Regions from separate parts of the Pseudalkalibacillus sp. Hm43 genome, predicted to be linked through region 1. Evidence: a T-box and tRNA genes for the amino acid it is inferred to sense, from the RefSeq annotation. Region 1 holds a T-box; the other holds one or more tRNA genes.
The links. A T-box is a leader RNA that pairs with one kind of tRNA and senses whether it is charged. The one in region 1 lies ahead of glyQ (glycine--tRNA ligase subunit alpha), so its partner is inferred to be a tRNA-Gly.

Region 1 (3,416 bases):
TTCATCTTCCTGGAGGTTTTCCAATTGATTCTGGATTGCATCCTTCCGTTCCTTCGAATCTGCGATGACAAATTGTCCAAGAAGTTCCGTCGGATATTGTTCTGGCGTTTCAATCTGGATTTCTTCTCCGAGGAATCGGTGACCGTAAGTCGTCCGGTCAGCCTGTACATCTGCAACTTCGAGTTGAGGCACTTCGCTTCCATACAAGAATAGGATCCATTTGATCGGACGGACGAATTTGAATTCCTTATCGCTCCATCGCATGTTTTTAGGAAAATGAAGGCTTTGGATGACTTGATCCAACTGATGAAGAAGATCCATCGTCGCAACACCGGAAGTATGCTTATTCGCAAACACATATTCTGTATTTTTGACTTCTTTAAAGAAAAGATCCTGAGGATCTACCCCTTGACCTCTCGCAAAGCCGAGCGCAGCCTTTGACCAATTGCCTTCCTCATCCAACGCGATTTTCTTTGCCGGTCCTCTTAATTCTTCCTGTTGATCCTCTTGCTGCTCGGCAACGTCAGTCACTTTGACTGCTAAACGTCGGGGAGTAGAGTAAGGAATCACTTCTCCGAATTGGATACGATTTTCCGTAAACCAACCAGCAATTTTATCGGATAGCTGGTACATCGCATCTGTTACGAAGCGGGCGGGCATTTCCTCCAGACCAATCTCTAAAAGTACGTCTCGTTTATTCATCTTCCTTCGCCCCCTTTAACATTGGAAATCCTAGCTGTTCACGTTGCTCGTAATACGCTTTCGCACATTTTCTCGCAAGCTTTCTGACGCGACCGATGTAACCGGTACGTTCCGTAACGGAAATGGCACCTTTTGCGTCCAATTGGTTGAACGTATGGGAGCATTTCAGTACATAGTCATATCCAGGGAAAACCAACTGCTCATCGATTGCACGCTCTGCTTCTTTTTCATAAATGTTGAAAAGATTAAAGAGCATCTCATTATCGGACACTTCAAACGTATACTTCGAGTGTTCGAATTCCGGTTGATAATAAAGGTCATGGTATGTGATGCCAGAGTGCCATTCCAGATCGAAGACATTCTCCTTATCCTGTATGTAGGATGCGAGTCTTTCAATTCCGTAAGTGATCTCGACGGAAACCGGCTTCGCATCCAATCCACCGACCTGCTGGAAGTAGGTGAACTGTGTGATCTCCATTCCATCCAGCCATACTTCCCAACCTAATCCTGATGCGGACAGTGTTGGTGCTTCCCAGTTGTCCTCAACAAAACGGATATCATGCTCAAGTGGATCGATACCGATCTCCTTCAAGCTCTCTAGATAAAGCTCCTGGATATTGTCTGGAGAAGGTTTCATCACCACCTGGAATTGATGATGTTGATACAAACGGTTTGGGTTTTCTCCGTAACGACCATCCACCGGTCTTCTGGACGGTTCGACATATGCGACATTCCACGGCTCTGGTCCGATGCTTCGTAAGAACGTCATCGGATTCATCGTTCCGGCTCCTTTTTCAACGTCATAAGCTTGCATGACGAAACAGCCTTGATCAGCCCAATAACGTTGTAATGTCAAAATCATGTCTTGTAAATTCATAACGCACCTCCACGTTTCATTTGTCGTTGTTCTGGTCCAGCTCATAGAACAGAAAAAACTCCCGTTCCTATGTCCAGCCCAGACATAGGGACGAGAGTTACCCGCGGTTCCACCCTATTTGAAGATGATTGTCGTTCATCTTCCACTTTATTGGAATGCTCCAGAGCGCCATTCCTCACTTCTCAATCCCTGGCTTCCACTTTCCCAGAGTCGCTAACATTGAGGTCAGTAAGTACTCCTCTCTATCTACGCATTTATGTTTACTTTTTGTTGAAAGTATCATAATGTTTTTCAACCCATTTGTCAACCTTCACTCGAAAGCCTGGATCTGATCAAGGAAGCGCTTGGACTTCAATCGAATTCCAGTATACTCATCAATGTAAGTCGTTAAAACTTGTTTGAGTACTTCTTTCGTTTCCTTTTTCACTGATACATTTCCAAGTCTCGATAAGTCGATGTGATAGAACAGGTTCAAGAGTCTGGCTGTATGTGTAGACAACCCAAGCGCATTGGGATCTGTGTGACGGTCTTGTTCACAAAGGAATCCACCTTCTGATATGGAAAAGTAAAAGCTTCCTTCCTTACGACCGCACATTACACATCTGTCCACCTGGGGTCCGACACCAGCTAACCTTAGCATCTTCATTTCAAAAATCGCTTTTAAAATATCAGGATCCACATCTTCATCCAAGTACCGGAGGGATAAAGATAGAAACTCAAAAAGCGCAGAAGACGGCTTCTGATCTTCCGTTGATTTATCCAGCAATTCCACCATATAAGCGGCATAAGCGGTTTTGACAATATCTTGCTTGATGCCTCTGTATGTGTGGATGATTTCACCTTGACTCAGACTGCCAAGACCGCTCCCCTTTTGGATGAGAAAATGAGCATGTGTGAAAAGCTGGGAAACAGAAGAGAGGCGACTTTTCGTTTTCTTCGCCCCTCTTGCCATCATCCCTAATTTGCCAAAATCCTTTGTATAAACAGTCAGTACTTTGTTTGATTCACCGTAATCTGACGTACGGATCACAATGCCTTCTGATTTGATCAACATCTCCATCACCGCCATTTCAGTGTGGGAGTAATCAAAGTTCTGTTTCTATATAATCGCCTTTCCTTTCTTCAACTTCCAACAGGTCTGCCGATGCCTCATGGTCAGCCTCGAGTTCTTTCCACAGCAGGTACGTATCAATGTCCCCGGTTTGACAAAACAATTTCCAGGTAAAGTCCCTCATGGAATTTCTCCACCTTTCGAAAGAAAATAAGCAATCTTTAAGATTAGAATGACCTTGATTACAAATTTCATGTTATGGAATTTTTGACAATTTCATTTATGCCACGATAATGCCCGAAGTAATCAATACTCGTCTTCACTGAATCCGAAGTCTCTTAAGTTGAACGGACGATTTCTCCAATCTTTCTGGACTTTCACCCAAAGTTCCAAAAAGACCTTCGAACCGAGAAGATGCTCGATATCTTGACGTGCATTGGAACCGATTTTCTTCAACATACCACCTTGTTTGCCGATCAGAATCCCTTTTTGCGAGGATCGTTCGACCACAATAGTAGCCTGGATATCAACCATATTACCGCCTTCACGTTGCTTCATCTGATCGATGACGACCGCAACAGAATGAGGCACTTCTTCATGAGTCAAGTGAAGTACCTTTTCACGGATTAGTTCCGCAACGACGAATCGTTCTGGGTGATCGGTCACCTGGTCCTCTGGATAATACTGAGGCCCTTCTTCTAAGTACTTTTTGATCTGGTCCATCAACGTGTTCACATTGTTACCGTTGAGAGCTGAAATCGGCACAACCTCTGCAAAATCAACTTT
Region 2 (3,416 bases), 180 kb from region 1:
TCAATTCGTTTTGAACATCTTCGTCAGTCACTTCAGTGTCTTGCTTTTCTACTTCAAGACCTTTGTAGTCTCCAAGCTTGACTTCCGGTTTTACCGTTACAGTCGCTTTGAAGATCAAGTTCTTGCCTTTTTCCATTTGCTCGATGTCAACGTCTGGTTGATCAACAGGCTCGATTCCTGTTTCTTCAATTGCTTGACTATAAGCGCTTGGAAGTAGGATATCCAATGCATCTTGGTAAAGAGCTTCTACACCGAAACGCTTTTCGAACATAGAACGAGGTACCTTACCTTTACGGAATCCAGGTACGTTCACTTTCTTAACGACCTTTTTGAATGCTTGGTCTAAAGCTTCGTTGACACGTTCTGCATCAACATCAATGGTTAATACACCTTGGTTGCCTTCTTGTTTTTCCCATTTTGCACTCATGACTAAATTTCCCTCCAACATTTATCTTCTTAAAACTTCATTAACGTTCAAATGAGTTTACAACCACTACATTATAACACATGAACACTGGTTTTCAACTATTCGGCTGATCATCGGGTAATCCGATGTCTTTCATCGAAATACGCTCTATTTCAAGGATTTTTTCAACCACTTGTTCAACAGATGCTTCTTTCAAAGAAAAGGCTACCTGTAGCTCATCACTATCAAACTCGATGCCATTCATTCGATGTGCAACTTCCAACACACCAACTGCCCATAGTTGTTCGTTCAAAGGCTCGGGTTGGAATGGGTAGATCATAAATAAGTAATGGTCCCAAATTTGTACAGCCATCTCCATTAACGTAGGATTGTTCTGTTCTAATTCGTGAACGATGATCTTTTTGACTAGACGGTAAAATTGTCCGTCCGGTATGTCATGAAGTTCACTCGGTTTAACATCCATTGTTTTTCCGAATTTATGTATGTGGACCGTTTCATTTGCTTCGCCATCCTTCAACATCTGTAAGACGATCGTTTTCAATGAAGGATTTGCATCAGGATATGTAAGGTATTTCTTCAATTCTGTTCGTATGGTCGGGTGGTTTGGATCCTCAATGGACTGGACGGCTTGCCATTGTTGTTTGGAATCCTCGGACTTCAGCTGCTCTGCCAGTCGCTCCAACTCGTTTTGGGAAATGGACTTCGGCATGCTCTCATATGTCTCATCGTTATTGGAATCCTCTTCAGCCATTTTTCTACTGAAATAGAGTAATTGGTAGAAGTTTTCAGCCATTTGAGGTGGCAAGCTATTCTCCTGTATGACTGCTTCCAATATGTCGACCACTTCTTCATAATCTGCAAGTTGGATCAGAATCGATATGTATATTTGTAGAACATCGTAATATTCCCCGATATCCTTTTTCAATATCTCATCACACTTGATCTTGGCCTCTTGCAAATGACCTAATTCGACCAAACTTAAGACAACACCTATGTTTCCTTGCGGATGATCAGGTTCCATCTCAATCAATTGCTGGAAGTAATCCAGCGATTCTTTGAACTTTTTTTGTTTAAGGGCTGACATTCCTTTATTCACAAGCTTAGCAGTAAGGTTTGGGAAGTAAACGATTTTGCTGTCACGCGGCCCTTTACGGTGTTTTTCCAATTCAATCTCCCCGCTTTTCAATCGCTTAAAGCAAGTTTAGCAGTTTAATCTTGTAAAAACAAATGTAACCTTTCCCCTAGTATTACCATGTGTCTTTACATATAAAATGTCGTACAAAAAAACGCTTCCCTTCTTTTCTATGAAGAAGAAAGCGTCAATATGTATGAGATGGCGTCCCAGGAGCGATTCGAACGCCCGACCGACAGCTTAGAAGGCTGTTGCTCTATCCTGCTGAGCTACTGGGACTTAATAAAAGATATAAAACTAAATTCAAATCCTGTCCCTTCCTCTACAAGTATCTCATTTGTAGTCTATCCGTCGGGACAACTCGTTGTGAATACTCGATGCTTCGCTCGTTGCTGAGCTACTGGGACTTAATAATAAGATATAAAACTTGTTTCAAATAAAAAAGGACTTGATCTAGTTGTATAAATGGAGCGGGTGATGGGAATCGAACCCACGACCAGAGCTTGGAAGGCTCTTGTTTTACCACTAAACTACACCCGCGCATCAATCAGCGACAATAATTAATATATCGCATATCAACCAAAATGTCAAAGACTTTTTTAGGGTCGTGGGGGGCCCAATCCATTTATAAATGATACTCTTTTGAGAGTTCGGTCAACTCATTTCCATTGAATTCAAAGAAACGAACTTTGATATGACTTCGATCTTTGCATTCACAAATCGCATACGTCTTTTCCCTTCGACCACGAGGTAAACGGATGCTGCCGGGATTGACGAAGACGGTGCCATTCTTCTCAAATGATTCTGCCACATGGGAATGACCGAAGAAAGCAAGGTCTGCGTCATATTCCTCTGCCTTATAAGCCAGATTCATATACGACATTTTGACATTGTACAGATGACCATGTGTGACAAAGAGTCGGAATCCCTGTTCCTCCACGAGTATCTCGTTTGGAAAATCATCATGACCAAGATCCATGTTGCCCTGTACATTATGGAAATGACGAAGATGTTCATGGTCTGATTCCAACTCTGAATCACCACAATGAATCATCACATCTACCTGATTTTTGTGTAACTCCTGGATTTCCTTAAGTTCTTTTGATAGTCCATGACTGTCACTTACGACTAAGACATTCATTTTAAGGTCCTCCTTTTTAAAAAACGTTGTTTTTGCAGTCTTTGTTACCTTGAAAGTCGTTGATTTCCGATCCAGGATGCTCGCTTTCCGCGGGGCGTGCGGTGAGCCCACTCGTCGCTTTACGACATTGATTGGTCTCACCTGTCCCGCTGATCCCGCAGGAGTCTCGCACCTTGCTCTCCAATCAACTTGCACTAGGTGATTATTAAAAGCAACAATCTTTTAGAAGAGAGCCTTAATAAAAATACCAACGTTAAATTATAATCAATATAAATTAGAAGATATCATCCCACTGATTACGTAGCTTTTTCAAAGCATTGGATCGGTGACTGATTTTGTTCTTTTCTCCAGGTTCGAGCTGAGCCATCGTCTTATTTAAAGAAGGGACATAAAAGATCGGATCATATCCGAAACCATGCTCCCCTATTTTCTCTTCAGTAATGACACCTTCACAAGTGCCTTTCACGATACTTGTCTCTTTCCCTGGTTGGGCGATCGCTAAAACTGAAACAAAGCGCGCTGTACGTTCAGACTCATGAACTGACTTCAATTCATAAAGCACTTTATCCATATTTGCTTGATCGTCTTTCTCTTCTCCCGCATATCGCGCGGAGTATACTCCTGGTCTTCCATCTAAAGCATCAATGACCAGACCAGAATCATCAGCGATCACAGGCTGATTGAAACGTTCAGCGATGGCTTCAGCTTTGATCGTC

Region 2: it encodes a tRNA-Gly, which carries the amino acid that the T-box ahead of glyQ (glycine--tRNA ligase subunit alpha) is inferred to sense. The anticodon was not compared.

The regions. Positions count from the first base shown of each region.
Region 1 covers NZ_CM135129.1:8,681-12,096, reverse strand. Annotated here, with positions in the region: gene glyS (glycine--tRNA ligase subunit beta) at 1-702, opposite strand, end outside; gene glyQ (glycine--tRNA ligase subunit alpha) at 695-1,579, opposite strand; T-box leader at 1,663-1,837, opposite strand; gene recO (DNA repair protein RecO) at 1,890-2,633, opposite strand; gene ACXQIQ_RS00060 (YqzL family protein) at 2,665-2,814, opposite strand; gene era (GTPase Era) at 2,937-3,416, opposite strand, start outside.
Region 2 covers NZ_CM135129.1:3,568,626-3,572,041, reverse strand. Annotated here, with positions in the region: gene tig (trigger factor) at 1-427, opposite strand, end outside; gene ACXQIQ_RS18515 (tetratricopeptide repeat protein) at 522-1,592, opposite strand; tRNA gene ACXQIQ_RS18510 (tRNA-Arg) at 1,762-1,838, opposite strand; tRNA gene ACXQIQ_RS18505 (tRNA-Gly) at 2,026-2,099, opposite strand; gene ACXQIQ_RS18500 (metallophosphoesterase family protein) at 2,185-2,700, opposite strand; gene ACXQIQ_RS18495 (XTP/dITP diphosphatase) at 2,975-3,416, opposite strand, start outside.